One region of the Pseudoalteromonas sp. GABNS16E genome, then DNA from elsewhere that is predicted to be linked to it. Evidence: predicted binding sites of a transcription regulator. Region 1 holds the regulator's gene; the other holds the start of a gene.
The links. Region 1 encodes MetJ, which represses methionine synthesis genes. Its sites were predicted from a motif close to TAGACGTCTAGACGTCTA; they were not measured.
Positions count from the first base shown of each region.

Region 2: a site for MetJ is predicted at 1,174-1,191, ahead of PSI06_RS06010 (methylenetetrahydrofolate reductase). Genes of this name have one in related genera too.

Region 1 is NZ_JAQREZ010000001.1:167,310-175,679, forward strand. It holds gene priA (primosomal protein N') at 1-1,204, opposite strand, end outside; gene rpmE (50S ribosomal protein L31) at 1,437-1,652, shown strand; gene PSI06_RS00740 (malic enzyme-like NAD(P)-binding protein) at 2,172-3,413, shown strand; gene metJ (met regulon transcriptional regulator MetJ) at 3,475-3,795, opposite strand; gene metB (cystathionine gamma-synthase) at 4,064-5,311, shown strand; gene metL (bifunctional aspartate kinase/homoserine dehydrogenase II) at 5,318-7,663, shown strand; gene PSI06_RS00760 (penicillin-binding protein 1A) at 7,718-8,370, opposite strand, start outside.
Region 2 is NZ_JAQREZ010000009.1:84,884-93,253, reverse strand. It holds gene PSI06_RS06015 (M16 family metallopeptidase) at 1-975, opposite strand, end outside; gene PSI06_RS06010 (methylenetetrahydrofolate reductase) at 1,235-2,191, shown strand; gene PSI06_RS06005 (sensor domain-containing diguanylate cyclase) at 2,269-3,246, opposite strand; gene PSI06_RS06000 (DEAD/DEAH box helicase) at 3,302-4,552, opposite strand; gene PSI06_RS05995 (DUF3581 domain-containing protein) at 4,877-5,578, opposite strand; gene PSI06_RS05990 (hypothetical protein) at 5,746-6,138, shown strand; gene PSI06_RS05985 (2OG-Fe(II) oxygenase) at 6,143-6,442, opposite strand; gene gltX (glutamate--tRNA ligase) at 6,604-8,088, opposite strand; gene PSI06_RS05975 (glutaredoxin domain-containing protein) at 8,134-8,370, opposite strand, start outside.

The sequences.
Region 1 (8,370 bases):
CGGCTTGGTCGGGCTGGCCTTTCATATCGAGCAACATAAACTGATTATCGGTCGCAGTTTGTGCGCGCTCTGTAAGGCTTAAAAGTTGGTATTTGTTGTTTATAGCTTTGTGCAGTGTTTCGAGCGCAGGGGTGGCACTGCCTAAAATAAGCGGTATTTTGTGCTGAAATGCCCGATAAGCGGCTAAATCGCGTGCGTGGTAGCGTAAGGTATCTTGCTGTTTAAACGATGAGTCATGCTCTTCATCAACCACTATCATTCCTAACTTTAAAAAAGGTAGAAAAATACTCGAACGGGTACCTATTACAATAGCGCAGCTGCCTTTTTCGCAAAAACGCCATGTTTGCAAGCGTTCGTTATCGGTTAGGGCAGAGTGCCATAGCATAATTGGCGTATCGGGAAAGCGACGACGAAATCGGTTAACAGTTTGTGGCGTTAAGCCTATTTCAGGCACCAAAACTAAGGCTTGCTCGCCACGTTTAAGGACTTCTTCTAGGCATTGTAAATACACTTCGGTTTTACCACTGCCTGTTACACCTTCTAATAAAAAGCTCTTAAAGCCAACACTTTGATTTATTGTAGTGCACGCTACGGCTTGCTCTTTATTAAGTACTGGCTTGGTGCCGACTGTGGGCGCAACGCTTTGCCATTGATTATCATGCTCAATGCTTTGGGTTATAAGCTCTTTATCTATTAAGGCATCTATTGTTTTTTTACTAAAGCCGAGCGCTTTTAGCTCGGTTACCGACGACTTACCCGATTGCGCGAGTTGCTTTAGTAAATTTAACTGAGTTTTCGCTTTTAACGATGGAACCTTTGCGCCTTTTTCGGTAAGGCTAACCATGTTAATGCTGGTTTTATCTGGGTTTTCACCTTGGCGAAGCGCACCTGGCAGTGCAATGTGTATGGTTTCGCCGAGCGGATAGCAATAATAGCGTGCAGTAAAGCTAAGCAGTTCTAAATGCTGTGATGATAAAATAGGGGTTTGGTCAATAACCTCAGTAACCGCTTTAATTTTGTTCTCTGGCACGTCGGTATGCGTTTTAAGTGCAAGAACAACCGCTACTTTCTTTTGATTGCCAAAGGGTACTAAAACACGCATCCCTGGCATAATAGGCGCCGAGGGCGAGATGAGCTGTTCATCTATTTTATAATCAAAGGTGCGTGGCAACGGAACTTTAATAGCAACTTCAACAAAACGCATAACAACTCATGTGATAAAGGGTAATAGCTTAATGTACTAAAAATAAGGCTAAAAACCTACATACAAATGGATGCGGTAGCGCTGGTTGGTTACTTTTTTGGCAAAAAGCGTAATTAAAGCTTGTGCGGGGCAAGCTAGTTGGATAAAATCCGCGGCCTATAAATTTGTTTTAACGACGTATGGTGCCAGACTTCGGGTTTGGAGAGCGATGCGGCCTTAACTAGAGGTTCCTATGAAAGAAGGTATTCACCCTAAGTACGAAGCAATTTCTGCAACATGTTCATGCGGAAACAAATTCGAAACTCGTTCTACTCTTTGTAAAGACATTCACCTAGACGTATGTTCTGCGTGTCACCCGTTTTACACTGGTAAGCAAAAGATTTTAGACACTGGCGGCCGTGTTGATCGCTTCAACAAGCGCTTCGGTGCACTTAGCAGCAAGAAGTAATTATTGCTGTTTAGTAAAAAAAGCACCTTCGGGTGCTTTTTTTGTGCCTAAAATTCATCATTTTTACTAAAAAATCACCGATTGTTGCCGTACTATGTGTGCATAACTATTTCCTGTTCTTATTCTGAATATGCATAAACCTTTGCAGACAAACTCACAATTCTTCTCTATATTTTTATACGTTAATTTTTAACCAAGCTGCTAAAAGTGCTTATCGTGGCGATATTTGTTTTTAACGGTGATAAACGCGCCATATTGGTGCATTTTACTATTTTAATATTCTGCTATTTTACAAAAATATTGGCAGGGCAAAATGAACCTCAAAAAGCACTTTTTGAATGAATTTTTATTTGTTTAATATTGATAACTTTTAGCGAAGTTGCTGATAAATCACTTAAAATTAACGGATATAGCATATAACAGGATAGACCTGATATTGCTTGGAATTTAAAAATAATAAGAGTATCTTAGCCCCATACTCCCTCTCACTTAACTTAAATTGCAGGATACCATCGCGTTATGTCAGATTTTCGTGAACAAGCATTACACTACCACTCTCACCCCGTTCCAGGCAAAATCAGCATTGAGCTAACAAAACCAGCCGAAACGGTGCAAGACTTAGCATTAGCATACAGCCCTGGTGTTGCAGAGCCTGTGCGCGAAATTGCAGCAGACCCAGCCAATGCATATAAATATACCGGTAAAGGTAATATGGTTGCGGTGATCAGTAATGGTACGGCAATTTTAGGTTTGGGTAATTTGGGGCCTTTAGCCTCTAAACCTGTTATGGAAGGTAAGGCGCTTTTATTTAAACGTTTTGCTGGCTTAGATTCTATTGATATTGAAGTTAAGCATCGCACCACCGAAGACTTTATAAATACAGTGGCTAATATTGCAGACACGTTTGGTGGTATTAACTTAGAAGATATTAAAGCGCCAGAGTGTTTTGAAATTGAAAAAGCACTTATTGAGCGTTGCAGTATTCCGGTTTTTCATGATGACCAACACGGTACCGCTATTGTAACTGCGGCAGGTATGCTTAACGCCTTAGAAGTGCAGGGCAAATCAATAGAAGATGCCATTATTGTATGTTTAGGTGCAGGCGCTGCAGCGGTTGCTTGTATGGAGCTGTTAATTAAGTGTGGTGCACTGCGCGAACATATTTATATGCTAGACCGCAAAGGGGTTATTCATACTCGCCGCGATGACTTAAACGAATACAAACAGCTTTTTGCTAACAATACAGATAAGCGTACTCTACAAGATGTAATTGCTGATGCTGATGTGTTTGTAGGTGTATCGGGTCCTAACTTACTTGCACCTGAAGATCTAAAACTAATGGCTGATAAGCCAGTGGTGTTTGCATGTTCAAACCCAGATCCTGAAATTGCACCTGAGCTTGCGCACAGTGCACGTAAAGACTTAATTATGGCAACGGGGCGTTCTGATTTCCCTAACCAAGTTAATAATGTTTTATGTTTCCCGTTTATTTTCCGTGGTGCACTTGATGTACGTGCAAGCGCAATTAACGATGAAATGAAAATAGCGGCTGTTGAAGCTATTCGTAGTATTGCTAAAGAGCCAGTGCCTGAGCAAGTATTAAAAGCAGCGGGTGTAGAAAAGCTCGAATTTGGTGCAGACTACATTATTCCTAAACCTATGGACCCGCGTTTATTACCACGTATAGCCAAGGCGGTTGCTATTGCTGCTGTTGAGTCGGGCGTGGCACAAATTGACTTACCGGAAAATTATATGGCGTAATATATAGCGCTGAAACAAAAAAACCTCAGCATGCTGAGGTTTTTTTGTTTAAAAAGACGTTTTATTCTTCGTCTAAAATAGGCACTTCTAAACCCATTTCTTGCATTATTTTTTTAACTTCTTCAGGTACTTTTTCTGCGTTATCTTTACGTAGGTCATCATCATTAGGTAATGGCTGGCCTGTAAAGGCATGCAAAAACGCTTCGCATAGTAACTCGCTGTTTGTTGCATGACGCAGGTTGTTTATTTGACGACGTGTACGCTCATCAGTTAATACTTTTAATACATTTAGCGGGATCGAAACGGTGATCTTTTTAACTTGCTCTGATTTTTTCCCGTGTTCTGCGTATGGGTGAATATACTCACCATTCCATTTAGCCATAAGATGTATCGTTGCCTCAGATTATTAATTTCTCACACGGCGTTAAAAGCGTGTAAATATGCGTGAAATTCTATCGTTTTAAAAAAGATAGTCAAATAATAGATAGCAATCTATCTTAATAAGCTGTCTGTAATAGTAAATACAGCCTCATTGAAGTTTTACGCGTCTGTTATTTTTAGCCATCTAGAGCTTTAAATGCTTTGACTTATTATAATGGATAACTTACTCTTTTAGACGTCTAAACATCCAAATTAATCAGGTGACGAATATGAGCGAAAAAAACAAAGCAACCATTGCTGTACGAAATGGGGTTGATGCCGATAAACATCATGGCGCCGTTGTACCGCCAATTTATTTATCGACGACTTATTCGTTTGCCGATTTTGATACTAAGCGCGCATACGACTATGGACGCAGTGGTAATCCTAATCGCGATATTTTAGCTGACACTCTAGCAGAGCTTGAAGGTGGCGCACGCGGAATTATTACTGCTACGGGCATGGCAGCAGTGCACTTAGCCACACAGTTATTAAATAACGATGATACATTGGTTATTCCTCACGATTGTTATGGCGGCAGCTACCGTTTATTTACGTCGTTAGAAAAGCGCGGCTTGCTTAAACTTAAAGTGCTTGATTTAACTAAACCAGAAAGCCTAGAACAAATTTTAACCATTAAACCTAAATTAATTTGGATAGAAACACCAAGTAACCCTGTGCTGCGCCTAACGGATATTAAAGCCGTGACGGATATAGCAAAACAGTGCGGTGCATTAGTGGCCGCCGATAACACCTTTTTATCACCGGCATTACAAAACCCAATTAAGTTTGGCGTAGATATTGTTGTGCACTCAACCACTAAATATATAAACGGCCATTCTGATGTTGTAGGCGGTGCAGTTGTTGCTGCTACACAAGAGCTTGGTGATGAGCTTGCTTGGTGGGCCAATAACATTGGTATTACCGGCGCACCATTTGATAGCTATTTAACGTTACGTGGTTTACGTACTTTAAATGTGCGTTTAAAACAGCACCAAGAAAATGCCCTGGCAATTGCTAAATACCTAGAAAGCTCTGAGTATGTTAGCCAAGTTTACTACCCAGGCCTTGAATCGCATCCTCAACATGCGCTTGCTAAAGCCCAACAGCTTGGGTTTGGTGGTATGGTTAGTTTTGATATTAAAGGCGATGTGAATGATGCTGCGGCGTTTTTAACAAGCCTTAAAGAATTTAGCTTAGCAGAATCGTTAGGTGGGGTTGAGAGTTTAATTTGTCATCCTGCGACCATGACTCACGCAGGTATGGAAGCTCAAGCACGTTTAGAGGCGGGTGTGGGCGATACGCTAATTCGTATTTCGGTCGGTATTGAAGATGTAGAAGACCTACTGGCTGATTTTGAACGTGTATTTAACTTAGTTAAACCTGGTCAAAATAAAAATGTAGGGCGTGTTGGTAAAGCTGCAGGCAATGCCAATGGTGATGTAAAGCAGCAGGCTGCTCATCCAGCTTTGTGGTGATTGAGTATGGTAAACAGTGTACATAAATTTGGCGGCTCGAGCTTAAGCTCGGGCGAGCGCTATCAAAGTGTGGCAAAAATAATTATTGGCCACACACAGCCTGGCGATTGCGTGGTTGTATCTGCTGCGGGTAAAACCACCGATACATTGGTATCGCTGTGGCAAAGTTATCAACAACAAGATAAGCAAGCCGTTGCTGATATTTTGCTGCAATTGAGTAATCACCAAACGGCATTAATTGAAGAGTTATTAAAAGCCGATGCTAAACACACGGCTTTAGCTGTGTTAGCGCAAGAGCTAAGTGATGTAGCGGAGCAAGCCAGCAAGCAGCAGTTGCAAGAGGCGGCCTTACTGGCGCATGGTGAGCTGTGGTCTGCGCGATTATTGGCAGCCTATTTAACGCAATTAAACATTCAAGCGTGTGCTCATGATGCTAGAGCGCTGTTTAGTGTAACAAGCGGGGAGCTTTTGCATGCGCAAAACAAACAGCAATGCAGCCAAGTTATTGATGCAAATAAAATTAACGTAGTAACAGGGTTTATCGCAGCAAGTGCTGATGGTAAAACAGTTACGCTTGGGCGCAATGGCAGTGATTACAGCGCCACCTTATTAGCCAATTATTGCGACGCACAAAATGTATGTATTTGGACTGATACGCCAGGGGTATTTAGTGCCGACCCACGTAAAGTTGAAAAGGCGATTAAGTACAACAAGGTGTGCCGTGAACAAGCTAACTTATTAGCTCGATTGGGTAACCCTGTGTTACATGCTAAAACGCTTTCGCCTTTAAAAAACAGTAATATTAAACTGGCTGTACGTAGTAGTTTTGATGTACAAACTGCCCCTACCGATATTGTAAAACAAGGCAAAGCTAAGCAAAAACGTTTTATTACTACATTACAAAACGTTGATTTACTGCTCGTTGAAGGCCTTAACGCGGGTGAAGTGGCGCATGTTAGCCAGCTTATTCAGCACAGCCTTCATCATTTTATACACAACGGCGATACATACTTAGTTGTGCCCGCGGGTGCAACGCATCAAGTAGTGAGTTATTTTGCTGGGCGAGCAAATATAAGCGAGTCTAATTTAAATGGCTGCGCGGTGGTTGCGCCTACACAAGATGTTTATACGCTAAGTACATTAGCGGCTGAGGTTTTAAATCAGCAAAGTATTCACCCTCGTTTTATTCATCAAGATACAGGCTATACATTGCTGTTAACAGATCAGTTAATAGAAAGCGATGTACTTAGTTTATTGCACGAAAAATTAATTAATAAAGGTCAAGAAGTTGCTCTGGTTGTGGCTGGCTTAGGTAATGTAGGCGATGAATTTTTAAGCCAGCTAGATGCTCAATTTAAGCGTTTGTCGGGCGATTATAGTATTAAGCTAGTTGGGTTAATTCGCTCGCAACATATGCTATTTAATGCCTCGGGTATTACACTCGGACAGTGGAAAAAACAATGGCAGCATAATGCCGTTGCTTATGAGCAGGCGGATTTATTAAGTGCATTAAACGAACTTGATTACGAGCACAAAGTTGTTGTTGATATAACGGCAAGCGAGCAATTTAGCCAATTATACACTGACTTTGTAGAGCGAGACTGTCATTTAATAAGTGCTAACAAGTACGCGGGCACTGCTGCATCTAGTTGGTATAACGCGCTGCGCCAAAGTATTAGCGAGCGTAACTTGCATTGGCGCTACAACACCAGTGTAGGGGCAGGGTTGCCAATTAACTTTGCGTTGGCCGATTTACAAAATAGTGGCGATAAAATTACCCGTATTGAAGGTGTTTTCTCGGGCACACTCTCGTGGCTATGCAGTAAGTACGATGGCAGTGTGGCATTTTCTGACCTTGTTCTTGAAGCGCAAAAAATGGGCTTTACAGAGCCTGATCCTCGCGAGGATTTATCGGGCCGCGATATGCAACGTAAATTGCTGATACTTGCGCGCGAGCTTGGCATTGAATTAGATTTAAATGATATAAGCTTACAAGCATTAATGCCTGATGAGCTAGCCCAAGGTTCATGGGATGACTTTTTAGTGAATAAAGATAAGCTAAATGCCTTTATTAAACACCATGCCGATGCGGCAAATGCTCAAGATGCTGTACTTAGGTATACCGGTTTATTGGCATTAGAGCAGGGTAAAGTATCGGCGAAGGTAGGTATAACTTACGCGCCTAAAGGGGACGCCTTAGCTAACTTAACACCTGGCGATAATATCTTTGTTATTAATAGCCAGTGGTACAACGAAAACGCCTTAGTAATACAAGGCCCTGGGGCAGGCAAAGAAGTGACCGCCGCGGGAGTGCATTCTGATTTATATTGGTTAGTTAAAAACCTAAAATAGCGCAGGCAAATATTAATAGTAAAACGGCAGCTTGTGTAAGCTGCCGTTTTGTTTTTAGAATAACTCTTCTTCTGTTTTTGTATCTTCTTCAAAAATATCAGTTGGCTGAGACAGCACATATTTTGTAGGTGCAGTGCCTTTTTCAAAATATTCAAAGCGACTGGTGTAGTCGTTTTTATGACTTAACAAACCTGTTTTTAAATCGATACGAATTGAAACTAGCCCTTCAGGAGGCTCTATTGGCGCCTCTGGTGTGCCCTCAAGCGCCACTTTCATAAAATCAACCCAAGCAGGTTGTGCCGTTTTGGCGCCCGATTCAGCACCAGAGATTTGGCTGCTATCTAGGTTGTTATTATAGGTGGAGCGCCCTAACGAGTTACCTGGGTTGTCAAAACCAACCCATACAGATGTTACTACATTGCGGTTAAAGCCGCTAAACCAAGTATCAACAGAGTCATTGGTTGTGCCTGTTTTACCCGATAGATCGCGTCTATCTAATGCTTGCGCACGCCAACCTGTCCCGCTCCAGCCTGTTTTATGGGTCCAGCTTCCGCCACCCCATACTGCGCTGTGCATTGCTTCAGCAATTAAAAAAGCATTTTGCTTTGAAATAACACGTGGTGCACAACGTGGTTGCGTGGCTGTATCATCTGTTATGTCGGTATCTAGGTTATTGTTGGCAAAGCTATCCACTGCTTGAGAGACGG
Region 2 (8,370 bases), on a different contig from region 1:
CTCTTGGTATAAATCGGAGTTATTAGAAAAATAAAGCTGTGAGATTAAATCAAGTGCGGCTCTGTCCTTTTTAGCAGGCTCCCATGCAGCACCTTTGTAAGATACAAGCAACCAATGACCAGGCAAACCTTCGTTTTTCTCATGTACATATTTAGGTGCTTGCTGCGCAGGCTCAGCTTTAATATCGGCAACGTAATCGCCTTTTTCCCAGCCACCCCAATGTTTTTTAACCATAGCCATTGTAGCTTGTGGGTCAACATCGCCCACAATCACTAGCGATACATATTCAGGCTTATAAAACTTATCAAAAAATTCTTTACCATACGCCATTTGATCTGGCATGGCTTCTATATCTTCAAAAAAGCCCATGGTGGTATGTTTATAAGTGTGCGTATCAAACGCTTCTTCGCGTACTGCGCTCAATAACTTACGAATTGGGCTGGCGTTATTTTTTAAATATTCCCCTTTAACCGTTAGCGCTTCGGTTCTAAATTGCTCTTCGGTGTAGGTTAAGTTTTGAAAAATATCGGCTTCAATTTCAAGTACTTTATCAAGGTGCTGCTTTGAAAAGTTTAAATGGTAGTTTGTGTAATCGTTAGTGGTGTAAGCACGGTTATCGACCCCTGCATTTTTAAATATGGCAGTGTATTCGTCTTGCGGAAATTTTTTAGAGCCTTTAAACATCATGTGCTCAAAAAAGTGAGCAAAACCGGTTTTACCTGCTTTTACTTCATTACGCGAGCCAACCGATACCGGAATTTGCAGCGAGACGACATCGGGGTAATCAGTTTTAACAACCATTACGCGTAAGCCGTTATCAAGCTCTTCGATTAAGTACTCTTGCGAAAATACACGTTCGTCAGCTTTTGTTGTTTGCTGTTGTTGTGCCGTTTGGGTGTTTTCGCTTTGCTGTGTTGCGCAGCCTGTTAGTGCCAGCGATACCGCTAAGCTTGTTGCTAGTAATTTAAATTTCATTGTTATCCCTTTTTAAATTGAGCAAATTTGTTATTAGGTTTAATACTAACTCGCTTAGAGTATGCCCCAAAGCCACTAAATATAAGAGTCCATCGGCTATTTATAATGTAAACAACTGTGTCAATTCCCTATTTTAAAAACATTTAAGTATGAAAAAAGCTCAAGTTGATTGAAAAACTTTCACTAAATAAATCTATCTAGACGTCTAAATGGCTGCTATATTAAATTACATACATTGGACTAAGCTGGAATGAGGATTATGGCTTTATCACTACAAGAAAAAATAGAAGACACCAATCAAGGTGTTTATCTTATTGGTACTACTCCACCTAAAATTGGTACTGATAAAGCGCAACTAAAAATCATTGCAGAAAAACTACTTGCTCGCTTACACGAAATTGAATACGACGGCGTGATAATTTACGACATTCAAGATGAAAGTAGCCGTACAGATAAAGCACGCCCATTTCCGTTTAAACAAACTGTAGACCCACGTGAATACAGTCACTTACTACGTAATTTATCTGCTCCAGATGTCATTACTTACAAAAGTGTGGCACAACGTGGTGTAGAGGAGTTTAAAGGCTGGTTGGATGAAACTAAAAACGACTACGATTTAAAAAATGTCGTTTTAGTGGGTAGCCCCTCATCGGTAGGTGATATAAAACTAAGCTTGCCCGATGCCTATAAAACATTGGCAGAGCAAAGTGATGACTTCTTTTTAGGGGGCGTTACCATTGCTGAGCGACATTCAAGTAAGCGAAATGAACACGAGCGCCTTATAGAAAAAACAGCACAAGGTTGTCAGTTTTTTATATCGCAAGCGGTTTACGACGCGCAAGCAACTATAGAGCTAATAACAAGTTACGCGCGTACCTGTAAAGCACAGGGTATTACACCAAAACGGATTATTTTAACGTTTACGCCGTGCGGTGGCGATAAAACCTTAGAGTTTATGCAATGGTTGGGTATCTCAGTGCCAGAGGCCACTAAATGGCGCATGCTTGATGCAGACAATACCTTAAGTGAATCTGTACGTATTTGCCGAGAAAATCTCGACCTAATACTCAAAAGCTGTGCGCACCTAGATGTGCCACTGGGCTTAAATATTGAAAGCTTAACAAACCGTAAAGAAGAAATTGACGCATCAATAAACTTATACCGTTTATTAAAAGCCATCATGGAATTAAACCTAGCCGAAAAACAAATCGCTTAACGCCTTATTCACACCCTTTATAGCAAGCCTAATGGCTTGCTTTTTTGTTGCTATGTTTAAGTGTATTACTTTTATAATTATGCTTTTTTAGCCAATTTGTACGCTTGTTTATTTTTATACATTTGGTGATCGGCCAAATTTAATAACGTATCAAAAGGTTGCTTTTGTTTATTAGTAAAACTTTCGCCTATGCTAAGTGTCAGCGCGCATACGTTGTTTTCTAATAGTGCGTTTTTATACTCAATTTTTATTTTATCAATAATATGGCTAAGCTTACTTCTATCACTAATTTGCATTACTGCTACAAATTCATCGCCGCCTAAACGCCCTACTATATCAGCCTCTCTTAAATGTGTTTTTAAGGTATTTGCTAAGAGGATTAACGCTTGATCGCCTATTTCATGGCCATAAGTGTCGTTTAGTTTTTTAAAGTCGTTTATATCAATAAACAAGCAACACACATCAAAACCTAAACGCAGCGCTAAATTAAGTTTGTGTTGGGCAAGTAAGCTAAGTGCACGGCGATTATAAATATTGGTAAGCGGGTCAAGCATGGCTATTTCGCGCATTTGCTCAAAGCTATAAATAAGCGCTAAATCGTCTTCAATTAAATCACGAAGCTGCTCTATTAGCTCAAAATATTCATCGGTGTAACTGGTTTTTTTTGAATCTTTTAAACACAAGGTGCCAAATACTTCACCTTCAGGCCAGTGAATTGGCAAGCCTAGGTAGGATTCAACGCCATCTTCAATAACCTCGGGCATGGTATTCCACTGCGTATCGCTGCGGGTATCGCTAACATACAAAGTGTTGTTGTTTTCGGCTACATATTTACAAAATAAGGGAGTTTCGGGAGGGAGTATAGGGTTGGTTTCAAAGTGTGAGCCACCTTCATTAGCTCTAATAACTACACGATAACCTTTACTAGTAGCCTGAACTATATAACCAGAGGGGGCCGAAAAAAGCCCCGTAATAAGATCAATGGTTTTTTGCCATTTATGTAATGATATTTGGCCATCGACACCAGAAAACGCCCACTGTTCTGTTTCAAACATAACTATACCTCAGCTATTTAGTGGCCTTAGTATAGCCAAATAAATATGTTTAAGGCTACTTTCTGCGGCGTTTACTTGGTGCTCTTTGCCCGGTAATGCGCTTTTTATCGCGATCTTTACGCGCTTTGTTGGTGTTTTTACGGTTATCTTTAGGGGGCTTGTTTAAATCAGGCTCGTAACCTTCTAGCCATTGTGGTGCTAAACGGGTATCCAGTAGCACTTCAATTTCTTCCAATAACCATTGCTCGTCAATACTTACCAGCGACATGGCAAGGCCTTGCTCGCCAGCGCGCCCCGTACGGCCAATTCGGTGTACGTAATCTTCTGCTATGTAAGGTAGCTCAAAGTTTATTACATATTTAAGCGCTGGAATATCTAAACCGCGGGCAGCTACATCGGTGGCAACTAAAACCCGCGTTGTGCCTTCTTTAAAGTTTTGTAATGCACGGTCGCGCGCACCTTGTGATTTATCGCCATGGATAGACTCTGTTTTTAAGCCGTCTTTACACATCTCTTTGGCAAGTTTATCGGCCATTTGTTTGGTACGTGTAAATATAAGTACTTGGCGCCAGTTTTTCATGCCAATCATGTGTGATACAAGCTCGCGCTTTCGCTCTTCATCTACTGCGTAAATAACTTGCTCTACTTCAACCGCGGCTGAGTTACGTTTATCAACTTCAATCAGCTCGGGGTTTTTAAGTAGTTTTTTACTCAGCTCAAACACGCTGTCATCGAATGTGGCTGAGAACAATAAGGTTTGGCGATCGCCTGGAATGTGGCGCAAAATACGTTTTATTTCATCAATAAAGCCCATATCCAGCATGCGGTCGGCTTCATCAAATACTAACGAATCAACACTTGAAAGCACCACACTGCCTTTAACGATATGATCAAGTAAACGCCCAGGCGTTGCGACTATCACTTGCGCCGTTTTAAGCGCTTTAATTTGCGGGCCAATACTTGCACCGCCATACGCTAAAGCGCCTTGAATATTTGTGCCTTGAGCGTATTTTTCAAAGCTTGCAAACACTTGCTGAGCAAGCTCACGCGTGGGCGTTAAAATAACCACTCGGGCTATGCCTGGCTCATCTTTTTTTGGTGTATTTAAAAGCTTATGTAGTAGTGGTAATACAAAGGCGGCTGTTTTACCTGTGCCTGTTTGCGCGCTGCCCATTACATCGCTGCCCGCTAATATGTGCGGGATAGTTTTAACCTGAATTGCGGTAGGCGTGGTGTAATTATTTTGCTCAATTGCGGTTAGTAATAACGAATCGAGTTTAAGAGATGAGAACGATGTGGCAGACATAGGCTTAGCTTTAAAATAACAAAGAGCGCTATTGTACGCATATTACGGTACTGCGTAAATTAACCAGCTCAGAAAAGTATTCAGCCTAGCTGCATTCGCTAATCAATAAAAAAGGCGCTAAATAACAATGTATTTAGCGCCCTTTTTATACCAATCCGCTTAATTAAGTGATCTATTTTGAGGACAGATAAACGTGTTGATAGCTAGGCAAAAAATTCGCTATTTAGTTGTTCTAAATGAGAATTTTTTAACGCAGATAGCAACACTTTTAACCCCTAAAAATGATTAAGTATTATTGCGGATTGGTATTATAATTTAATAACGTTAGGCCGGTTTTAAGGTGGCTTTTCGCTCATTATAAAACGCGATTAAATCATCAACCGTTGCTTGGCAGTATTCACGAATACCCGACACCACCATGTGCTTTTCACCAAAACCCACTTTTTCGCCGTTTTCTAGTAAATTAAAGCGCAAGGTAATTTTGCCGCGCTTACCCGTGTACTCAAAACTTGGCTCAGCAAACTCAAGGGTTGGCGCTTGAATATTGATGTTATCAAGGTTAATGATCATCGACTCGTAAATAACCATAGGGCGCGCTGGGTTGATCATTACATCTTGCTTACCCATTAGCGGAATAATTACGTGCGGAAATGCAGCACCAGAAAACTCAACATAGTTTTTTATTAAGCTGTTTGTAAGTGTTGGGCATTTGCTGGTTTTACCTTCGCGTTTTACCTTTAAAATTACTTTGTCGCCGTTGGTTACATCAAACTCGTCATCCCCTTCTGGGAAATTAAGTTTGGTGTTTTCATCAACCATACCGGCAAAGGTAAATTCCATTCGCTCACTTATACCGTAGCGGTCTAACACTAAAGAAAAAAGTAAGTCTCCTGGCGCGCAAAACTTTTTGGCATCTTTGTCATGAAGTGGGTTGTAATCATCTGCAACGCACTTTGCGAAACGACACCCTTGCTCACGAGAGATAGAAACATAATCAGCATGCTGCTGAAAGTAAGGACTTAACATAGATTGTTCACTGCTTAAACTGCTTATAACCTGCCCATACTACCAGAAAAAATTTAAAGAGAGGTCGAATCACTTACAAATTCATACAATTAACTTAAGAATAAATGTTGCACACACCTGTTTTAGTTAGTAATTTAGGTACCAAACTAAATAAGGGACTAATTATTATGTTACGTGTTTTTGCAGTAATAAGCGTACTCACTACTTTGGCTGGATGTTCTAGCGTGACTTTTCATACCGATATAGATAACGATGTTTTATCTGAGGAAATTGGTACGTACGTTAAAAAACGAGATTTACAACAGTTTTATAGCGACCAAGAAGCACACGAAAGTGGCGCCACACTTTTAGGCCGAATAGAAGGCGAAAGCTGCAATGGCGACGGTAGAGGCGACAATAATATAAGCTACAATCGCTTAAAATCAAATGCTATAGATTTACTTAAAGCAGATGCAATGCGCAGAGGCGGTAATGCCTTCACTATAAATTCTTGTAGCGAAATCTCTGTATCGTATTGTGACCTGTCTGTTTTATGCAGCGGACAGGCTTACGACTATTAATAAATTATATATTAAGCGCAAAGCTTAGTAGTACGCGCTTTCCCGACTCAATTTTAGAAACGCTATGCTCGTATTTGTCGGGTCTAAATAAATACACGCGGTTAAACCAATTAATAATGCATTTTAAGCATTTAAAAACCCCACCAGCTTTAGGTTTTACTAGTACAAAATTAAGTTTGTAGTAGCGCCCTTGCTGTACTGGGTCTATATGGTTCATCACACTGTGATGTGTAGGATAAGTAACTAGGTTTATTGAAAAGGCATTACTGCTAAATAAAGCTTTGTTTTTTACAGGTGCAATCATGCTGCCTCCTTTTAATTTACATGCAGCATTGTAGCATTTGCTAAAGCGCCACTGCTTGCGCTAAACAATATCAAAACGCGATGACATATAGCCAAACAGCCTGAAACAAAAAAGCCGAGCTTAATTAATAAGCTCGGCTTTTTATAAAGTATGACTAAAGATTATGCACTTGGGTATGTGCGGTACGCACGCTCAATATTTTTAGCCTGCTTTTTAGAAATGCCTAAATGAGCAAGCGCTACACGTAAACGCGCACGTGATAAGTCTGAGCCTAAAATTTCCATTGCATCAAGTACTGACGTTGAAGACGTTTTACCCGTGATTGCTACAAATATTGGCTCTAAAAAGTCTTTAATTTTAAGCTCGTGGAATGTAGCAACTTCTTTTGCAATGGCAAAAATAGCTGACTTATCAAAACTACGTAAACCTTCAAGCTGCCATACAAAAAACTGTAGCGCTTGGCGTATTACGTTTTCGTCAGCTTTGCCCGCCGTTAACAGTGCAGGGTCGTAAGTTGGAATGCCGCCTACAAAATGCCCTGCTAAATCAACCATGTCTGAAAGCGTATTAATGCGCGTTTTAGCTTCTGGTAATACTTTAGCTAGCATTTCGCCATTAAACTTCCAATCAACAAAGCGCTGTACAAGCTCTTCGTCTGTTAGGTTTTCGCGGATCCACATGCCGTTTAACCAGCTTAGCTTATCAACATCAAATACTGGGCCACCAAGTGATACACGCTTCATATCGAAGTGTTCAATCATCTCGTTAAGAGTGAATTTTTCACGCTCATCTGGCATTGACCAACCCATACGGCCTAAGTAGTTAAGCACGGCCTCTGGTAGGTAACCCATTTCTTTATAGTAATTAATAGAAGTTGGGTTTTTACGCTTAGAAAGCTTTGATTTATCAGGATTACGCAGTAGTGGCAAATGCCCTAGTACGGGTGCTTCCCAACCTAAATCTTCGTAAAGTTTTAATAGTTTAGGTGCTGAGTTAATCCACTCTTCGCCACGGAAAATATGGCTTATTTGCATGTGGTGGTCATCCACTACGTTTGCTAAAAAGTACGTAGGGAATCCATCGGCTTTTAATAGCACTTGCATGTCTACGTTTTCCCACGGGATCTCAATTTCGTCGCGTAGGTAGTCGTTAAATTTAAAAGTGCCTTCGTTTGGTATTTTCATACGTATAACGTAAGGCTTGCCTGCGGCTAGGTTTGCTTTAATTTCATCTTCGGTGAGGTTTAAGCCACGGCCGTCGTATTTAGGGCGCAGACCTTCTGCCATTTGCTCTTCACGCATTTGGTCAAGCTCTTCGCTGGTTGCAAAACAGTAAAATGCTTTACCTTGCTCAACTAATTGGTGTGCGTATTTTTTGTATAAATCGCTACGCTCTGATTGACGGTAAGGGCCAAATTCGCCACCTACGTCAGGGCCATGATCCCACTCAAGACCTAACCAACGTAAGCTATCCATAATCGCTTGTTCTGACTCTGGCGTGCTACGAACTTGGTCTGTATCTTCAATACGAAGCACAAACTCGCCGCCTTGTTGTTTAGCAAAACAGTAGTTAAATAAAGCAATATAAGCGGTGCCAAGATGCGGGTCACCTGTTGGAGATGGGGCAACACGAGTACGGATTGTCATGATAATGTCTCTTTTAATAAGTGAGATAAAAATTAAGGGGGTCGTTTAAGCCGCTACTTTGTTTAAGTAAGCAATAATATCGTTAGATTCGTATAGCCACTCTACTTGGCCATTTTTTTCTATACGTAAGCATGGCACTTTAATTTTGCCGCCTTGTTCTAACAGCTCTTGACGAAATTGTTGATTATTTTTTGCATCACGCGTTTCTATTTTTAAGCCTTCGCGCTTAATTGCACGGCGTACTTTTACGCAAAACGGGCATGCTTTAAATTGATAAAGTTT